One region of the Faecalibacillus sp. MSK20_93 genome, then DNA from elsewhere that is predicted to be linked to it. Evidence: predicted binding sites of a transcription regulator. Region 1 holds the regulator's gene; each other region holds the start of a gene.
The links. The regulator Rex, encoded in region 1, represses fermentation and respiration genes when NADH is low (regulators of the CRP and FNR family bind a similar motif). The targets are predictions, from matches to a motif close to GTGAANNNNTTCAC.
Positions count from the first base shown of each region.

Region 1 (5,116 bases):
TGTTTTGTAAGATCATCATAGAATACAAAACAATACTTAAACGCTTGATCTTTACGATTATATTTCAATAAATTATAACTTAAATAACTGCTTTTTCTTTCTCTGGTACCTCCTCCACACGAAGAACCTCCTGCCATAATATATGTATTTCCTTTTTTTACAACACAAGGAATATGCTTGTGTCCATGGAAAATATAACGTACATGATGTTTTTCTAACCAATACATTACATCTTGAGCATCCACAAGGGCTTTTGTCGAGTCAGCAATTTTCCCCATGAATAGTTTTTCATTCCATTTTATTTTCAAAAAATCATCTTTTCTAAGTGGCATTAAATGATGATGCATCATAGCAATCAAAGTATAATCCTCTAAATGATTAATAGATAATAACTCATCTTCAATTTCTTGTAAAAGTCTTTGCCCGACCATTCCCCTTGCTAGATTTCCTTGGGAAGTAGAATCTATTTTGATCACAATCATTTTAACATCCGGATAAACTTTAATATTTTCTCCTAGCAAATAAGCTACCACTTTTGTCTTTTGTTTTTTTAAAAGATTCAAGCCATAAACAATGACATCATGATTTCCTAAAATAAACGTTACATCACTATGATATTTCCTTTTTAAACGATTCATAAAATGAGAGGCTGCATACATATTTTTACGATTAGGCGAATTCATTAGATCACCCGTAATCAAAAATTTAAGTTGATGATCATGAGGAAGCATATGATAAAGTTCATCTAGACTATCTTGTAATACAATAAGTCCATTGTCTGTTTTCTTTGTTCCTAAATGAAGATCACTTAGTTGTATAAAATATTGATCTTCATTTGTTTGACATTTCTTTTCAAAAATCTTATTTGTTTCTATTAGTCTAAAACATTCTTTTACTTCCTCTATGTTTTTTACAGGATAAAAAATACTTTGCTCTCCTTTAAATATAAAAACACCAGGCCAACGATCTATTTGATAAAGAGCATTTAAAAACAGATGAAAAGGTCCATATAAAGAGATATCTTCTTTCAATGCCTTTTTTATACAAAAAACGCGCATCAAATCATAATTATAACTATTATCAAAATTTTCCAAGAATTGCTGATCGATTCCCGATAATAAAATGACTTGATATTTTTCTTTTTCCTTTGCTATATATTTATGAAAATCATGTGCATAACTTGTTTTAAAAGCCGTATCATAGGTTTCAAAGTTTTTACTTCTAAAAAGTAACTCACATTCATTTTTTTGAATTTGATGTACAAATGGAAATTTTATATTTTGTTTTGTTAACCAATTTTTAAATTCTCCAAGTTGTTCGTAACTTGCATACACATTCCTAAATGACTTATTACCGTCTTTAAAAATAAAATTAAAATAGAGATTCATCAAATCATATTCATTCATGTGTGTCACCTCCCACATATTATACACAAAAAAAAGCCTAACGAATAGGCTTTTAGAATTTTAAATTTCTTGGAGTTCTTGGGAATGGTTCAACATCTCTAATATTTTGCATACCTGTTAAATACATTAAGAAACGATCGAATCCTAAACCAAATCCAGCATGTTTACATCCACCAAAACGACGTAGATCCATGTACCATTGTAATCCTTCTTTGGCCATTCCTTTTTCATCCATAATTTTTTCTAAGACATCATATCTTTCTTCACGTTGTGATCCACCAACAAGTTCACCAATTCCTGGAACAAGTAAATCACAAGCAGCTACTGTTTTACCATCATCATTTAAACGCATATAGAATGCTTTGATTTCTTTAGGGTAATCTGTTAAAAATACTGGTCCACCAACAATTTTTTCACAGATATAACGTTCGTGTTCTGAATTTAAATCCATACCCCATTCTACTTTATTTTCAAATTTAACATCTGCTTTTAATAAATAATCGATTGCTTCTGTATAAGTCATACGTTTAAAATCACTATCTCTAACTGCTTTGATACGTTTGATACATTCTTTATCAATCATGCTTTCAAAGAATTTCATTTCTTCTGGTGCATTATCTAAGACATAATCAATACAGTATTTAACCATATCTTCAATTAAATCCATATCATCTTCTAAGTCAGCAAAAGCAATTTCAGGTTCAATCATCCAGAATTCACTAGCATGTCTTGAAGTATTTGAATTTTCCGCTCTAAAGGCAGGTCCAAATGTATAAACATCACGATATGTTAAAGCAAAAGCTTCAACATGTAATTGTCCTGTAACTGTAAGATAAGCTTCTTTTCCAAAGAAATCTTTATCAAATTCTGTATTATCGATTGTTGTTGCTCTAAACATTTCTCCAGCACCTTCACCATCATTTGAAGTAATGATTGGTGTATGGACATAAACGAATCCTTGGTTTTGGAAGAATTCATGAATAGCCATTGATAAAACAGATCTTAATCTAAAGATTGCATAAAAAGTATTTGCTCTTGGTCTTAAGTGAGGAATTTCTCTCATGTATTCAAAAGAATGTCTTTTCTTTTGTAATGGGAAATCTTCATCACAAGTTCCTTCAACCACTAAATGTGTTGCTTCAATTTCAAAAGGTTGTTTTCCATCTGGTGTTAATTTTAATTTACCAGTTACTTTAACAGCACTTCCTGTAGAAATATGAGAAGCTTCTTCATAATTATCAATAATTTCATCTAAATAAACAACTTGTACATTTTTAAAATATGTTCCATCATTTAAAGCTAAAAATCCGACTTTCCCACTATTTCTATTTGTACGGATCCATCCTTGTAATTCAACATATTCAATACCATCTAATTGGTCTCTATCATTGATATATAATTCATATAATTCTCTTACTGTAATAAATTCAAACATTTTTCTCTCCCTATTCTTGATCATTTGATTTCATTTTAATTACTAATTCTTGAATAGCTACCACAACATCTACTGTTTGGACTTCAACGCCTTCTTGAACCATAAAATGACTATGCGTAAAATCTACAATTCCTTTAATGCCTAATTTCATTAAACGATCCACTGTTTCTTGAACATTTTCTGAAATCGCCAAAATAGCAATTTTACAATCACTTGGAAAAGTTTCTTCCAACTTGTCAATATGACAAATTTTCACACCAAATCTTTCCCCTTCTTTATTTTTATCCATATCATAACCACAAACAATCTTACCTACTGTATATTGCCAACGATTATATTTTAAAATGGCACTTCCTAAATTGCCAACCCCAATTAAAATAATAGGTTCATCTAATCGTAAACCTAAAACTTCACTTAAACCATCTATAAGATGTTTAACATCATAGCCTCTTCCACGTCTACCAAAATTATCCGTTTTTGATAAATATGTAAAATCACGCCTAATTGTTGTATCTTGTATTCCTGTAATTTCAAACAATTCACTCGATAAACATGTTTCTTTTCCTTCATGTTGCATTTTTCTAAGCGCTTTTAAATAAACAGGAAAACGGGACATTGTCGCTTTTGATATTTTTTTCTCCACACTAATCCCCTCCTATTGATTCTAATTCTAAATCAAGATGTGGTTTAATGCCAAGCGATAAATCACTAAACTTATTATTATCATACATAACTTTTCCTGCTAAAGCAATCATCATTGCATTATCTGTACAACATTTCATCGGTGGAAGAGACAATTGTACGTCTTCTAACATGGCAACTTGCTCTTTCATCTTTTCTCTTAAACCCCTATTAGCAGAAACCCCACCAGCTAACATAATTTCTTTAACACCATATTCTTTAGCCGCTCGAATCGTTTTATCGACCAAGACATCAACAACAACATTTTGAAAAGACGTTGCTAAATCATTTTGATTGATTTCTAAACCTTTTTGTCTATGATTATGTGCTAAATTGATTACTGCTGATTTTAAACCACTAAAACTAAAATTATAACTATCATCATCTAATGGTTTAGGTAAATGATAACTTGCCTTTCCTAAATGAGCCATCTTATCTAAAACCGGTCCTCCAGGATAAGGAAGATTTAAAACTCTTCCCACTTTATCATATGCTTCTCCAACAGCATCATCTAAAGTTTCACCAATCACTTCAAAAGAATAAGGATGTTTCATCAAAACAAGCTCTGTATGCCCACCACTGACTACAAGACATAGTGCTGGATAAACAATATCTTTTTCATAATTATTTGCATAAATATGCCCTGCAATATGGTGAACCCCAATTAATGGTTTATCATAAGCCAAAGAAAGTGTTTTAGCGACTTGTAAACCAATATGTAAAGAGCCAACAAGTCCTGGACCTTTTGTTACACAAATAGCATCAAGGTCTTCCATTTTTATATTTGCTTGTTTTAACGTTTCTTTTAAAACAACAGATACACATTCAACATGCTTACGGCTGGCAATTTCAGGGACAACACCACCATACATTGCATGTATGTCGATTTGACTTGCCACGACACTACTTAAAAATTCTCTTTGATCTTTTAAGACAGCCATCGCCATTTCATCACAACTTGATTCAATTGCTAGTAATAATGACATCTCTATCCCTCCAATTCCTTGATCATTAAATACGCATCTTCACCATTGCTATAGTATCTTTTTCTAACAGCAACATTTTTAAACCCAAATTTTTGATATAAAGCAATTGCTTTTACATTTGAAACACGTACTTCTAAATTAACATTTTGATAATGTAATTCTTCACTTTTTTCAAGAGCGTATTCCATCAGTTGGCTTGCATACCCTTGTCCTTGAAAATGTCGATCTGTCGCAATTGTTGTAATTTGACATTGATCACCTAAAAACCATAATCCTATGTATCCAATAATTTGATTTTCTTTTTCAAGAATATAATAACCCGCCATAGGGTTTTCTTTTAATTCATGTATAAAATCTTCTTCATTCCATGGTGATAAAAAAAGATCTTTTTCTAATTCTACAATTCTTTTTAAATCATCAACTTTCATTTCTCTTATTGACATATTTTTTTAGCCTCAACTTCCTTAGTATATCTTGGAACAAGACCATCAACATTTTCTATTTCTTTTTCTAAAGTAGAAAGTGTATAAATATGATTGGCAAGATCCACTTCTTTTTCAGGTATTCCTACTAAATGTGTATCACCAACAATTTCATAATCAGTATAT
Region 1 is NZ_JAJDKA010000009.1:52,079-57,194, reverse strand. It holds gene LJD34_RS04665 (metallophosphoesterase family protein) at 1-1,406, opposite strand, end outside; gene asnS (asparagine--tRNA ligase) at 1,459-2,841, opposite strand; gene LJD34_RS04655 (redox-sensing transcriptional repressor Rex) at 2,852-3,484, opposite strand; gene tsaD (tRNA (adenosine(37)-N6)-threonylcarbamoyltransferase complex transferase subunit TsaD) at 3,486-4,508, opposite strand; gene rimI (ribosomal protein S18-alanine N-acetyltransferase) at 4,511-4,951, opposite strand; gene tsaB (tRNA (adenosine(37)-N6)-threonylcarbamoyltransferase complex dimerization subunit type 1 TsaB) at 4,942-5,116, opposite strand, start outside.

Region 2 (5,116 bases), on a different contig from region 1:
TATAAAGGAAAATTTCTAGTGGTTTCATTTGAAAAAGATAGAGGAGAATATATTTTTAATACGAATCAATATAAATTTATTAATATGAATCAAGGATTAATAACTTATAAAGATGTAAAAAATTTAAAAATTAATAAAGGAGAATAATAATTACATAAGATATACGTATACCATTTAAAATTTTGTTAATTTTAAATGGTATATAAGTAATTGGATTATTTGATAAACAATTATAAGCAAATGCCAAATAAAATAATGTATAGAAATGTAATAAATCATCATTGATAATTATAGAAATTTTAAAAATCATAAATATTATACAAAAATGGTGAGATTATGAGTATCTAGAGATGACAAAAGAATGCAAAAAAGAACCAAGGCTATACGTCTAGGTTCTTTTTCATCCTTTTCGGATTTCTCTATACTAGTGTATCATATGAGTATAGATTGTCAATTTGAATTTTTATAGGATTTTAATGATTCTTTATTTAGTTTTGGAATATGCATTTCTTTTATGAGTATTTCTCTTAAAAATATGTCCATATTTATAATTATCATACTAAAAAAGGCCACAAATTCAACCGAATTTATTTTACGGTTATTTTATTGGCCACCTTGGCTAATAATTGTAATTCAATAGATTTTTAAATAATTATTTACTTAAGAAAGCAGACTTTTTCATATATTTATTAATTAGATCATAATTATGAATATATTGAAGAATTGATTTTTTATTTATCAACAGTTTAAATGATTACGTATTAACTCATTTTATGAATATAATCTATTAAATCTTGTATTTCTTTAGGGTAAGTTATATGACTATTTAAAACTTTTTTACCTAACTCATAAATCAGTTTGTCTTTTGATTTAGACGAACCAATATGATAAAAGTTTTTTACTTCCTGACTACAAATAAGATTTTCTTGTCTTAATTGATTAATTAAACAAAGTCCTTCAATAGATTTAACACGACTTAAGGCAACATAGAGTTGGCCATTATCAAATGAATAAGGAATAAGATTTACTTGATCATAGGTTTGACCTTGACTTTTATGCATTGTAATAGCGTAAGCAAGTTTTAAAGGAATTTGATAAAAAGCACCTACTTTTTCTTTAGATAAATGATTATCTTCAATATCTCCTTCTTTTCTTTTAGAAAGTACATAGTTTTCTATGGCCCATTCATGATAACCAAAGGTTACAAGTGTTTTATTTGTATCTAAGAGAACGGTAACACTTTCATCTTCTAATTTATAAACTTTTCCAAATGAACCATTTTGATAAAGATTTTGTTCTGTATCGTTAATTAAAACCATCACACGAGCACCAATTTTTAAATGAAGTTCATCTAGAGTAGGTTTATCAGAGTTTTTAACATCACCGACAATTCTTGAATGATAGACTTTAGCTTTATAAGGTATTTTGGAAAGTCTATCATGATTGATTTGTTCAGCTTTTCTATTAGTTGCTGTAAGAATAATACCATTTTCAAAAAGAGTTTTTTGACAATGCGTATTAAAATAATGAACACATGAATAATCACCAATACGTGCTTTATTCAGTTCATGAATAAATTCAGGATTCTTTTGTCGTATGACTTGTTTTAATTCAACTGTTTGAAAATTTAAATCTTGCCAGTTTGTTGATTCAAAAGCATAACCTTTATGATAATTTTCATAAATTTCTTTTAATACTTCTAAATCATTATCTGTAGTAACAGGAGGTAGTTGGAAAAGTCTCCAACAACGACGATTTGTTTACGAGATAATGAGTTTTCTTCTGCTTTCATAATTGTTCTTACAACAAAATCAAATAGATCAATACGACACATACTAATTTCATCAATAACAATAATGTCTCTTTCTTTTACCACTTGAGGAACTTTTTTAATATGTTTAACTACTTGAGGCTCTGGAGATACTTGAAAACAACGATGGATAGTAACACCTTGAATATTAATAGCAGCAATACCGGTAGGAGCACAAACAATAACATTTTTATTTTGTTTTTCCATTTCATTAATAAAAAGTTGTAAAACAAAAGATTTACCAGTACCTGCGCCACCTGTTAAAAAAACATTATTTCCAGATAATAATTGTTGATAAGCTTTATATTGATCTTTACTTAATGATATTTTATCTTTATTTTGTTTTCTTTGATTTGTTGTTTCTTGTTTTGAATGTAATGAACTTTTTTGATTATTTTGTTTTAAATAGGCTAAAGCTTCTTTTTTAGAATCAAAGCTTTTGAATTTAGCATCTTTAAAATGATCGATTTCTTTTTGACAATCTTTCCAAGTAGTATAAATACCTGGATGTCTTCCTTTTTTTACAGCATAATATTTCATGATATTCCTCCATGTTTATTATTATGACATATTATAAAAATATTTTAAATAAAACTTGTGAAATGTTACACATAGCCTTATATGTAACTTGTTTTTATTTTCACATGATACTAGAATATGTGTAGTTAGAAAAGAGGAGATTTAATTATGGCAAACAGATTTGTATTAAATGAAACAAGTTATCATGGAAAAGGAGCAATTGAATCAATTCCTGAAGAAGCAAAAGCAAGAGGATTCAAAAAAGCTTTAGTATGTTCAGATCCAGACTTAGTAAAATTTGGAGTAACAGCAAAAGTTACTGATTTATTAGATAAAGCAGGATTAGCTTATGAACTATATTCTAATATCAAACCTAATCCAACAATTGAAAATGTTCAACAAGGTGTTAAAGCATTACATGATGCTGGAGCAGATTATATGATTGCTATTGGTGGTGGTTCATCAATGGATACAGCAAAAGCAGTAGGTATTATTGATAAAAACCCTGAATTTGCTGATGTAAGAAGCCTAGAAGGTGTTGCACCAACTAAAAATCCTTGTACTCCAATCTTTGCAGTTCCTACAACAGCTGGTACTGCTGCTGAAGTAACAATCAACTATGTAATCACAGATGTTGAAAAAGATCGTAAAATGGTATGTGTAGACGTACATGATATTCCAGTTGTAGCATTCGTTGACCCAGATATGATGTCATCAATGCCTAAAGGATTAACTGCTGCTACAGGTATGGATGCCTTAACTCATGCTATCGAAGGTTATATTACTAAAGGTGCTTGGGAAATGTCAGATATGTTCCATATCAAAGCTATCGAAATTATTTCTAAATCATTAAGAGGTGCAGTAGAAAATACTCCTGAAGGTAGAGAAGGTATGGCTTTAGGTCAATATGTTGCAGGTATGGGATTCTCTAACGTAGGTTTAGGATTAGTTCACTCAATGGCTCATCCACTTGGAGCTTTATATGATACACCTCATGGTGTTGCTAATGCTATCATCTTACCAACAGTTATGGAATATAATGCACCATATACTGGTGAAAAATATAAAGACATTGCAGAAGCAATGGGTGTAGATACTACTGGTATGTCTCAAGAAGAATATCGTAAAGCAGCTGTAGATGCAGTTAAACAATTATCTAAAGATGTTGGTATTCCAGCTGACTTAAAAGAAATCGTTAAAGAAGAAGATTTACAATTCTTAAGTGAATCTGCTTTAGCTGATGCTTGCTGTCCAGGTAACCCAAGAGATACAAGTGTAGAAGAAATCAAAGAATTATATAAATCATTATTATAATAATAAGACAGTCCTCAATGAGGGCTGTTTTTTGTTTTAAAATGAAAAAAAAGAGAATTTTTGTTATTAATTTCACAATAAAGTTGACTTTTTATGAGGTTTCAATATAATTTTTTTAACATGTTAAAAAGGGGAAATTCGATGGAAACAAATAAAAAATCAAGTTTTTCAGGCCGTTTAGGATATGTTATGGCGGCTGCTGGTTCGGCTGTTGGATTAGGAAACATTTGGCGTTTTCCATATCTTGCGGCTAAATATGGTGGAGGTACTTTTTTATTTACTTACATTATTTTAGCGTTAACGGTTGGTTTTGCTTTACTTGTAAGTGAAACAGCATTAGGAAGAAAGACCGGAAACAATCCAATCAAAGCATATAAAATCTTAGGAGCAAAAAAATTAAAAATTGGTGGTTGGTTGAATTCAATTATTCCAATATTGATAGTTCCTTATTACTGTGTTGTTGGTGGTTGGGTATGTAAATACTTATTTGAATATTTAAGAGGATCAAGTCAAATCTTGACACAAGATACCTATTTTTCAAATTTTATTGCTAATCCAATTAGTCCAGCTTTTTGGTTAGTTGTTTTTGCAGTATTAACTTTTATTGTGGTTATTAAAGGTGTAGAAAAAGGAATTGAAAAAGTAAGTAAGATCTTAATGCCTATTTTAGTAGTGATAGCTATTTTTATTTCAATTTATGGTTTAATGACACCAGGGGCTATTGAAGGTTTAAAATATTATATCATTCCTGATTTTTCTAAATTCAGTATTATGACAGTCATTGCTGCGATGGGGCAAATGTTCTATTCTTTATCGATTGGAATGGGAATTTTATTTACTTATGGTTCTTATATGAAAAAAGATGTTGATATGGAAAAAGCAATTTCTCAAGTAGAAATTATGGATACATTGATTGCTTTTTTAGCGGGGTTAATGATTATTCCTGCAGTCTTTGCATTTTCAGGAAAAGATAGTTTAAATGCTGGAGCGTCTTTAATGTTTATTACAATGCCAAAAGTATTTAATTCACTTCAATTAGGTGGATTTATTGGTGGTGTATTCTTTTTACTTGTCTTATTTGCTGCTTTAACATCAGCTATTTCTTTAATGGAATGTTCAGTCGCAACTTTAATGGAACAATTCCATATTTCTAGAAAAAAAGCAGCTTTAGCAATGATTATTGAAATGTTGGCTTTAGGAATTCCTATTTCACTTGGCTATGGTGTTTTAGGATGGATTCAACCATTAGGAATGACTTTATTAGATTTCTTTGATTTTGTCACAAATTCATGTATGATGCCAATTTCAGCGTTATGTACAGCTTTATTAATTATTTTTGTAACAAAATTAAAAACAATTTCAGATGAAATTAAAATATCATCTGCTTTTAAAAGAGAAAAAGTCTATAATTTTGTGATGAAATATATTTGTATTCCAACATTATTAATTATTTTATTAAGTTATATTTTATCA
Region 2 is NZ_JAJDKA010000029.1:14,101-19,216, forward strand. It holds gene LJD34_RS09485 (hypothetical protein) at 1-147, shown strand, start outside; gene LJD34_RS09490 (helicase C-terminal domain-containing protein) at 762-1,319, opposite strand; gene LJD34_RS09495 (viroplasmin family protein) at 1,700-2,350, opposite strand; gene fucO (lactaldehyde reductase) at 2,498-3,643, shown strand; gene LJD34_RS09505 (sodium-dependent transporter) at 3,785-5,116, shown strand, end outside.
Region 2: the regulator Rex is predicted to act here: its motif matches at 2,408-2,421, upstream of fucO (lactaldehyde reductase).

Region 3 (5,116 bases), on a different contig from region 1:
ATCTTCCAACCAAGCACCTTCATATTGATTAGCAGCAATAGCGCCACCCCATAAAAAATCTTTTGGAAAACTCATTTTCTCTACCTCCGTTTATCTAGGAGGTATTATAACACTTACAAAACAAGAGATTTATTCGTTTCATAATATGAAAAAAAGAGCAATCTTTTTAATTACTCTTTAAACATATCTTTTAATCATTAAGATTGAAAATGCTTTTCAATACTCTTTTTTTCATTCTCTGATAATTTTAAAATGTTTGTTGCTCTTTGATATGAACAATTTAACTCATTCATCACATTTCTTACATGTTCTATATTCTTTTCTTTACGTTCTATCTTTCGCCTTAGTTGATTCCTTGGCTAATTTCTTGATTGATTCCTTCATTTCTTGCTTTTCTTTCAAGAAAGTTTGCATAATCACACATTTCTTTGACCTCCCTTTCTATTTCCTTAAATCCATATCCTTTAATAATCTCTTTATTCCCTTGATAGTCTATTCTATTATTTAAAAAGGCTACTAATGGCATGAGTACTTCATCATGTTTGGGATACTTTTTTGTAGTATCATGTTTCTGGTTCAAGCATATCATAATAAGTTCTTCCTCGTCATGATTTTCTTTGTTTTCTTCTTTTCTATTCCTCCTTTCTTTTTTACTTTGTAAACATCTACATCTCCATCTTTTCTTTTTTGTTGCTTGTGGCATGATCCACAATGAATAGACTTTCTTCATTCCATCATAGTTTTTATCATCATATTCCCTTCCCCATTGTGTCGTTAATATCCTTAGTACAGACGCTATTCCTCTTGTTACAAGTGAATAACCTGGATGAATATTATTTTGTATTTCAACATTTAAATAGATTCGTTTATTGGTTTCATTTAATTGAGGAAGATCAACACAACATAACATATCAAACTTTACTGTTCCATAGTTTGGTATCATATTTTCATTATTGAGCCACCTAAAACACTGTTCATCCTTGATGATTTTCATAATTTCTTTAACACTTAAATGTCTTGCTTCTTTTACAAATTCATGAATCATTCTTGCTAGCATCTCCTGATTTCCTACGATTGCTTTGTAATGTTGACCTAACATGATTTTATGATTGGTTATTGTATTTTGTATTACCGTTTCCATAAGTAGTCCTCCTACTTATTTATTCGCTCTTTTTTTGCTTTTTTCTTCTTTTTTGTAAAAAAATTGGAAATTTCTTTCCAATTATCTACCAAGCGCTAAGTTAGCAAGTTCATCTGCTCGATCATTATATCGATTGATTTTCGTTTTATTTGCGACATGTGATTTTACTTTCACAAAAGTAATTTCAATTTGTTTTTCATATTCTTTCATTTGTTTTACATAAAGATTTTCAAGTCTTTCATCTTCATTAACCCACGCTCCTGTTGCATAGAAAGCAACACCTTCATAATCATGAATTACATACATTTTCTTGTATCCTTGTTGAACGCAATAAGAAACTGTATCTAACGCTGCTTTTAATTCTCCCATAACCTGATTATATTCTACAAATTCATCATCAAATTTTTGACAGTTTGTATAAATTTCTTGATTATTTTCAACAATTATTACACCAAAGCTATAAGCATAACATGTATCTCCATTTGTTAAACAACTTCCATCTACATAAGCATATGGTACATCTTTTTCATTTAAATTAAGTTGTGATTCATCCATTGTTTGTTTAAAAGATGCAATATAGCTCTCTACATCTTTTAACTTTTCTTGCGAAAACCCCTTATAAACATATTTTCCTTCGCTTACAAGTTTTTGACATTCGCTCCATTGTTTAAATTTATAAACCTCTTTTGTTAGTTTATCAATTGCGACATACAGTACCTTTTTGGCCATTTTTCCATCTCCATCCCTCTTTATAGTTATAATAAATAAAAAGAAGAATACAAACAATTCTTCTAATATTTATAAAAACCTTCACCTGAAGCTATTCCAAGTTTTCCTTCATCAATATATCTCTTTAACATCTTAGCCATTCCTTTAAAATTATAAGGAGCTAAAAATGAAGGAACTTTTAAATACATTGAAACAATATTATAAGCTGTCGTAAGTCCTACCGTATCTAAAATTTGGAAAGGTCCTTTCGGAGCTCCTGTACCTAAAGTCCAAGCTTTATCTATACTTTCAGGATCGCTAATCCCATTAACATAAAGATCCATACCTGAAAACAATAAAGGAACAAGCATTGAATTTAATAAATATCCTGATTTTTCTTTACGAACAGGTAATGGTATCATTCTTATTTCTTTAGCAAAATCCATAATCAAATCAAAATATTTTTGATTCGTTTGTTTTTGTGCCATGACTTCTGTCATATTATTTTTCCAAATACTATTTGCAAAATGTAATGATAAATATTTTTCTGGACGTTTTGTATATTTAGCGAACTTCGATGGTAATAATGTAGATGAATTCGTAACAATAACTGTCTTTTCAGGTAATAAATCTGCCATTTTTTTATAAATATCCTTTTTTTGTTCTACATTTTCAGCCATTGATTCAATAATTAAATCGGCATCACTGACTGCTTTTTGTAAATCTAATTCTAATTTAATATTTTCATAGGCCTTATTAGCTTTTTCTAAACATTTTTCTTTATCAAAATCTTCATAATCGCTAATACCCATGGCCCAATTTTGAGGTGTCTTTCCTTTATCGCTATCCATTAAAGTAATCGTATCATGATAAACCTCTTTTAAATGATCTAATTTAGGCTGACATCTTCCTATACTTCCTTCACTTCTAAGCCAAATCGTTACATTAAATCCACAATAAGCTGCTTGATAAGCAATTTGACTTCCTAAAACGCCTCCACCAATAACAACAACATTTTTAATTTCCATAGATTCATCCTCCTACCTTTATTTTACCATTTTGTTAAAATGTTCACAAAAGATATTTTCGCTTTTAGTTTGAACTACATATAAAAAAGAACCCTATTTCTAGGATTCCTTTATACTATTCAGCTTTTGTTGAATTTACTTCTTCAAACATTTGAGGAATTGCATGTTTATCTTCTTTGTTTTTATATTTGAAGTAAACAACTGTTAATAATGAACATACTATTAAGATTCCTGCAAACACTGCAATTTCAACTGAAATTGAAGGAGCTGTCATACTAATTGTTTTTCTAAATCCATCTACACTATAAGTATATGGTACAAATTTATGAATAGCTTTGTAGATAGCTGGACCTGTATCTAATGGATAAGTACCAGCAGAACCACCTAAGTTAACAATCATGAATACAAGCAACAAGAAGTCACCAATAAATCCAGTTGTTAAACTTAATAACATGACAAGTGACATAAATGCCGCCGATACGAGAATTGCAAGTAAGTATGTTAAACCTAAATTAACAGGTTCAAATCCATTAATTAATCTTAAAGCAGTAACCATTACGATAGCTGCTAATGTAGAAACTGTATACATAACAGTTGCTTTACTTGCCCAATATTTCCATGCATTTTCAGCTTTTTTAATACCATGTCTAATTGGATACATTAAAGCAAATGCTAAGCATGTTACATATAAACCAACTGACATCATATAAGGAGCCATTGCATGACCGTTATTTTCAACTTTAGAAATTTCTTTATGACTTGTTTCAACAGGAGTAGCTACCATATCAGTAGTTTTATTTGTTGAATCAATCTTACTTTCTTCTGCACCAGATTTTAATGCATCATTTAAAGTAGTTACACCATCAGCTGCACTCTTAATTCCATCACCTAAAGTATCAGAACCAGCAGCCAACTTACTAGCACCATCACTAATTTGACCAGCACCATCAGATAATTGATTAGCACCATTCATTAATGTAGCATTATTGCTTACTAATGTTGAAGTACCTGTAGCCAATTGATCAACACCACTTGTTAAAGCTGTAATTCCTTTAGTTAATTCAGGAACATTACTGTTTAATTTTGAAGTACCATCAGCTAAAGCAGTAGCACCACTTGTTAAAGCTGTATTGTTATCAGCGATTTGTGTTAAACCTTTTTGTAAACTATCCACACCAGCTGTATAAGCTTGAACACCTGCAACTAAAGCATCTTTAGAATCAACAGTTACTTGTTTAATATTTCCATCATTGTCAACAGTTACATATTTACCACCATTAACTTTTGCATTCACTTCATTTAATCCAGCTTGGACTGTTTGAGTTCCACTTACTAATCCTGTAGGAACTTTTGTACCATCTGTTAAAGTTCCACCATTAAGAGCTGCATCTAAATCATTTAAACTTGATTTAGTTGAACTAGATAATGTATTAATTGCTGTAGATGCACCTGTTGTATAAGTAGCAACCGAATCCATATATGAAGCTACACCGTCTTTATATTTATCTACAGGGAAATAATTTGTTAAACCATAAGCATCGATTTCTGCTCTTGACAATCCACTAGTTAATAATTTACTAGCAATTCCTTGTTTTTGAGCATCACCACTTGCATTTAATGTTTTAATTAATGTAGCATAATTATCTAATGATGTTTTTCCATCAGATAATTGAGTCAATGAATCTTGACTTGCTGCCATAGTTTTTTTGGAAGTTTCAAGATTTTCTTGTAATTTTTTTACACCATCAACTACTTGTTGATTTCCTGCAACTAATTTTTCAGCACCTTCACCTAATGCTTTAACACCTGCATTTAATTCTGTGTTATTTTCAACCAATTGATTTGCACCAGCTAATGCTTGACTTACACCTGCTGTATAATCACTAACACCTTTATTTAATGCTTGAGCGCCAGTATTTAAATCACTTACACCACTAGCTAATGTAGGAGTAGCACTACCTAAAGTACCAACACCTGTTTTTAATTGGTAAATACCATTATTTACTGTAACAACACCATTTGTGTAATCTTTTAAACCTTTAGTTAAAGTATTTGTACCATCTTTAAATGTTAAAGAACTACTTGCTAATACTTTTAAGTTATCACTAATAGTTTTGTTACCATCTTCTAATTGAGTCATACCATCAGATAATTGTTGAGTACCATCGCTAGCTTCAGCAAATCCATCTGACATTGTTCCAATTGAAGTAAAGATTGTTTCAGCATATGTTTTTGTTAC
Region 3 is NZ_JAJDKA010000035.1:20,620-25,735, forward strand. It holds gene LJD34_RS10460 (glycoside hydrolase family 1 protein) at 1-75, opposite strand, end outside; gene LJD34_RS10465 (hypothetical protein) at 344-1,141, opposite strand; gene LJD34_RS10470 (RNase H family protein) at 1,223-1,870, opposite strand; gene LJD34_RS10475 (3-hydroxyacyl-CoA dehydrogenase) at 1,933-2,877, opposite strand; gene LJD34_RS10480 (YhgE/Pip family protein) at 2,993-5,116, opposite strand, start outside.
Region 3: the regulator Rex is predicted to act here: its motif matches at 2,911-2,924, upstream of LJD34_RS10475 (3-hydroxyacyl-CoA dehydrogenase).

Region 4 (5,116 bases), on a different contig from region 1:
AAGTGTTAAAGATATCAATTATATTAAGAGGGAGATTATTCTTTATTTCTTTGTTCATCTTAATCACTACTTTCAAGTCATTTTTATTTAACTTATTATATCACGGTATGATTTTAATGGATACGAAAATGAAAAATAATCTAAATGATTAATAAGTATTTCAAATTACAATTTTTATATATTTGTTTGCCATGCGTTTAAATTATCTAATATATATTGATATACAAGCTGATTTTGCTTTTCGTTTAAAATTTCATGACGCATATTTTCAAAAAGATAGGAATCTACACACATATAACCTTTAGATTTTATGTTGGAAACAGCTTTGTTGAATTTTACTTCATTTGTAATGCAAGGATCATCTTTACCAGCAATAAATAAAATAGGTAAAGAGGGATTAGACATTGTCCAGTTTTCATTATGATATGTATTTATTACAAGATTAAAGAGAGATTCAAAGCCATTTGCGGTAAAAGTAAAATAACATAAAGGATTTTTGTTATAAGAATCTACAATATTTTCATCACTACAAATCCAACTGTTAGGAATATCTGTATGAAACCTTTTATTAAAAGCTTGAAAACTTAAATTTTGAATTAATTGAGGACGATAATGATCATCTTTGACTTTTGAATAGATACGAGCTATTTTTATTCCTATAGGAGCAAGAGGATTATCACTAGGACTTCCACAAACAATTAAACCATCAATATCTTGATCATACTTTTGGCAAAAACAGCGCACGACTAAAGACCCCATACTATGTCCTAAAAGATAGAGTGGGAGATAAGGATATTGTTGTTTAATCATCAAAGTAATTTGATGGAGATCTTCAACAATTGCTAGATGACCATTATCATAAAAATACCCCAAATCATTTTTGTCTTTTATACTTTTTCCATGTCCACGATGGTCATGAATAATACATAAATAACCTTGATTTGATAAGAAATTCATAAAGTCGATGTATCTCTCTTTATGCTCACACATACCATGAGAAATTTGTACAATTCCTTTTGGGCTTTCACAAGAAATAATAATGCCATCTAATTTTAGTTGATCATAATTTGATTTTATTTGAAAACTTTTGTACATATTTATCACCTAACTATATTATAACTAAAAAACAAATATTTTGATATGATAAAGAATTAATATAACAAAAAAAGTCTTGATAAAATCAAGACTTTTTAGCTTTTTTTAGGAAAACCCTAATTATTTACAAGCTTCTTCAATTGCAACAGCAACAGCTACAGTAGCTCCAACCATTGGGTTGTTACCCATACCGATTAATCCCATCATTTCTACGTGAGCAGGAACTGATGAAGAACCAGCAAATTGAGCATCACTGTGCATACGTCCCATAGTATCAGTCATACCATAAGAAGCAGGACCAGCAGCCATGTTATCAGGATGTAAAGTACGTCCAGTTCCACCACCAGATGCAACTGAGAAGTATTTTTTACCTTGTTCAATACATTCTTTTTTGTATGTTCCAGCAACAGGATGTTGGAAACGAGTAGGGTTAGTAGAGTTACCAGTGATTGATACATCTACACCTTCTTTATGCATGATAGCAACACCTTCACGTACGTCATCTGCACCATAGCAGTTAACTTTAGCACGTGGACCATCACTATAAGCAGTTCTAGATACTTCTTTAACTTCTCCAGTAAAATAATCGAATTGAGTTTCTACATAAGTGAAACCATTGATTCTTGAGATGATTTTAGCAGCATCTTTTCCTAAACCATTTAAGATAACTCTTAATGGATTTTTTCTTACTTTGTTAGCTTTTTCAGCAATTTTGATTGCACCTTCAGCAGCAGCGAAAGATTCATGTCCAGCTAAGAAAGCGAAACATTGAGTATTTTCGTTTAATAACATTGCTCCTAAGTTACCATGACCTAAACCTACTTTACGATCATCAGCAACAGATCCTGGAATACAGAATGATTGTAATCCAACACCGATTGTTTTAGCAGCATCTTCTGCTTTAGTATCACCATTTTTAATTGCCATAGCAGCACCAACTGTATATGCCCAACAAGCGTTTTCGAAACAAATTGGTTGTGTAGATTTTACGATATCATAAACGTTGATACCTTTTTCATCACAAATAGCTTTTGCTTCTTCGATTGATTTGATATCATATTTAGCTAATGCAGCGTTAATTTGATCAATTCTTCTTTCATAACTTTCAAATAATGCCATTTTTTCGTATCCTCCTATTATTCTTTTCTTGGATCGATGTATTTAGCAGCATCGTTGAATCTACCGTAGTTACCTTTAGCAGCTTCTAAAGCTTCATTAGCATCTTTTCCATCTTTAATCATTTCCATCATTCTACCTAAGTTAACGAATTCGTAACCGATAATTTCATCATTTGTATCTAAAGCGATACGAGTAATGTAACCTTCAGTTAATTCTAAGTAACGAGGTCCTTTTAATTTAGTAGAGTATGATGTACCTACCATTGATCTTAAACCTTTACCTAAGTCTTCAAGACCAGCACCTACAGGTAATCCACCTTCAGAGAATGCTGATTGAGTACGTCCATAAACGATTTGTAAGAATAATTCTCTCATAGCTGTGTTAATAGCGTCACAAACTAAGTCAGTATTTAAACCTTCTAATAAAGTTTTACCAACTAATGCTTCACTAGCCATAGCAGCAGAGTGAGTCATACCTGAGCATCCAACAGTTTCGATTAATGCTTCTTCAATGATACCTTCTTTAACATTTAAAGTAAGTTTACATGCACCTTGTTGTGGAGCACACCAACCAATACCATGTGTTAAACCAGAAATATCTTTGATTTCTCTTGAATATACCCATTTTCCTTCTTCAGGAATAGGAGCACATCCGTGTGATGCACCACGATTTACAGTGCACATTTCTTCAACTTCATGTGAATAAATCATTTTTTATTTTCTCCTTTCATCACATTAATGATCACAAACATTAAAAAAGAAATAACGTAAAACTACATAAATTTCTTCCTTCAGGTGAAGGAATTCACCTGAACAAATTATAAAGTGTCGATTAAAGAAAGTCAATGAAACAAGAAAGATAAATAAATGAAAAAAGAAATTTTTTTGTATCTATCAAAGAATATTTTATAAAAAAAGGGACAAAATAGTATTTGAAGTTGAAAAAAAGTAGTCAAAAAGGGTTGACACACAAGGTTAGTATATGCTAACTTATAGACAGTTAGTTACAGCTAACTTCGTGTTAATAAATCATTTTTTATTGATACTAGATCACAAACAAAAATCACAAACACAAACAAAACAAAAATGAAAGAAGGAAGTATTAAAATGGATTTAATTCAAAGTATTAAAGCACGCGAAGTATTAGACTCTCGTGGAAATCCAACTGTTGAAGTTGAAGTTAGAAGTGAATGTGGAGCTTTTGGTAGAGCAATCGTACCAAGTGGAGCTTCTACAGGAATTTATGAAGCCGTTGAATTAAGAGATGGAGATAAATCACGTTATTTAGGTAAAGGTGTTTTACAGGCTGTTAAAAATGTAAACGAAGTGATTGCTCCTGAATTATTAGGGTATGACGTTTTTGCTCAAAGAGAAATCGATCAGGCAATGATTGATTTAGATGGTACAGATAATAAAGGAAAACTTGGAGCAAATGCTATCTTAGGTGTTTCTCTTGCCGTTGCTAAATGTGCTGCTGATTCATTAGGTATGCCATTATATCGTTATATTGGTGGAGCTAATGCTCATGTTATTCCTACACCAATGATGAATATTATCAATGGTGGAGCACATGCTGATAACAACATTGATTTCCAAGAATTTATGATTATGCCAGTTTCAGCTCCTACATTCAAAGAAGCGATTCGTATGGGTGCTGAAGTATTCCATAATTTAAAAGCTGTATTACATGATAAAGGATTAAATACTGCTGTAGGTGACGAAGGTGGATTTGCTCCTAACTTAAAATCAAATGAAGAAGCTATTCAAACAGTTATCGAAGCTATTGAAAAAGCAGGTTATAAACCAGGTGTAGATGTTAAACTTGCAATGGATGTTGCTAGTTCAGAATTCTATAAAGATGGTAAATATGTTTTACCGGGTGAAGGAAATAGAACATTTACTTCAAAAGAGTTAGTTGATTTCTACGGTGAACTTGTTGAAAAATACCCAATTATTTCTATCGAAGATGGTCTTGATCAAGATGACTGGGACGGATGGAAATATTTAACTGAAAAATTAGGTAAAAAAGTACAATTAGTAGGGGATGACTTCTTTGTAACAAATACAAAACGTTTACAAGAAGGTATTGCTAAGAAAACTGCAAACTCTATCTTAATTAAAGTTAACCAAATTGGTACTTTAACTGAAACACTAGAAGCTATTCAAATGGCTCAAAAAGCAAACTATACTGCTGTTGTTTCTCATAGATCCGGTGAAACAGAAGATACAACAATTGCTGATATTGCTGTAGCTACAAATGCTGGACAAATTAAAACTGGTTCTGCATCAAGAACAGACCGTATTGCTAAATACAATCAATTATTAAGAATTGAAGATGAATTAGGAAAACAAAGCTTATATGGTGGCGTTGATTCATTCTATCAATTAGATCAATAATTTTGCTATTAAAAGATAATATTGTTATATCCCTTTAACGATTAAATCGTAACTTCCCAATTTTAGACTAAATCATATAAGAAATATTATCTTTTAATAATATAGATAAAAAAGGTGATGTAAGTCATCTTTTTTGTAAATAAATTACATTCTTTATTTAATTAGGAGAAATTAATGAAAATAACTCTCTAAATATTTTAAAAAGGTATACAATTTTTATCCTATATATAAAATAAAGATTGTCATTTACTTAATAAATTAAATACCTTCCGTATTTTTTTGACTACTTGCGGAAATGACACGAAAATCATTTGCAGCTGCAAATGATTTTTTATATATAGACATGTAAATAAATTACATCATTTTAAAAAGTTAAAAAGAATGTTGTAAATAAAAAACAAAAACTAATGTAAGCCTTTAACAAAGAAAAATGTCACGTTATGATAATCATGTCAAAATTAATTAAGGGAGGAAATAATTATGGACAAAATGGCAGATGTCTTAGG
Region 4 is NZ_JAJDKA010000017.1:42,736-47,851, forward strand. It holds gene LJD34_RS06975 (alpha/beta fold hydrolase) at 175-1,095, opposite strand; gene LJD34_RS06980 (GGGtGRT protein) at 1,216-2,214, opposite strand; gene LJD34_RS06985 (iron-sulfur cluster assembly scaffold protein) at 2,232-2,924, opposite strand; gene eno (phosphopyruvate hydratase) at 3,321-4,610, shown strand.
Region 4: the regulator Rex is predicted to act here: its motif matches at 3,009-3,022, upstream of LJD34_RS06985 (iron-sulfur cluster assembly scaffold protein).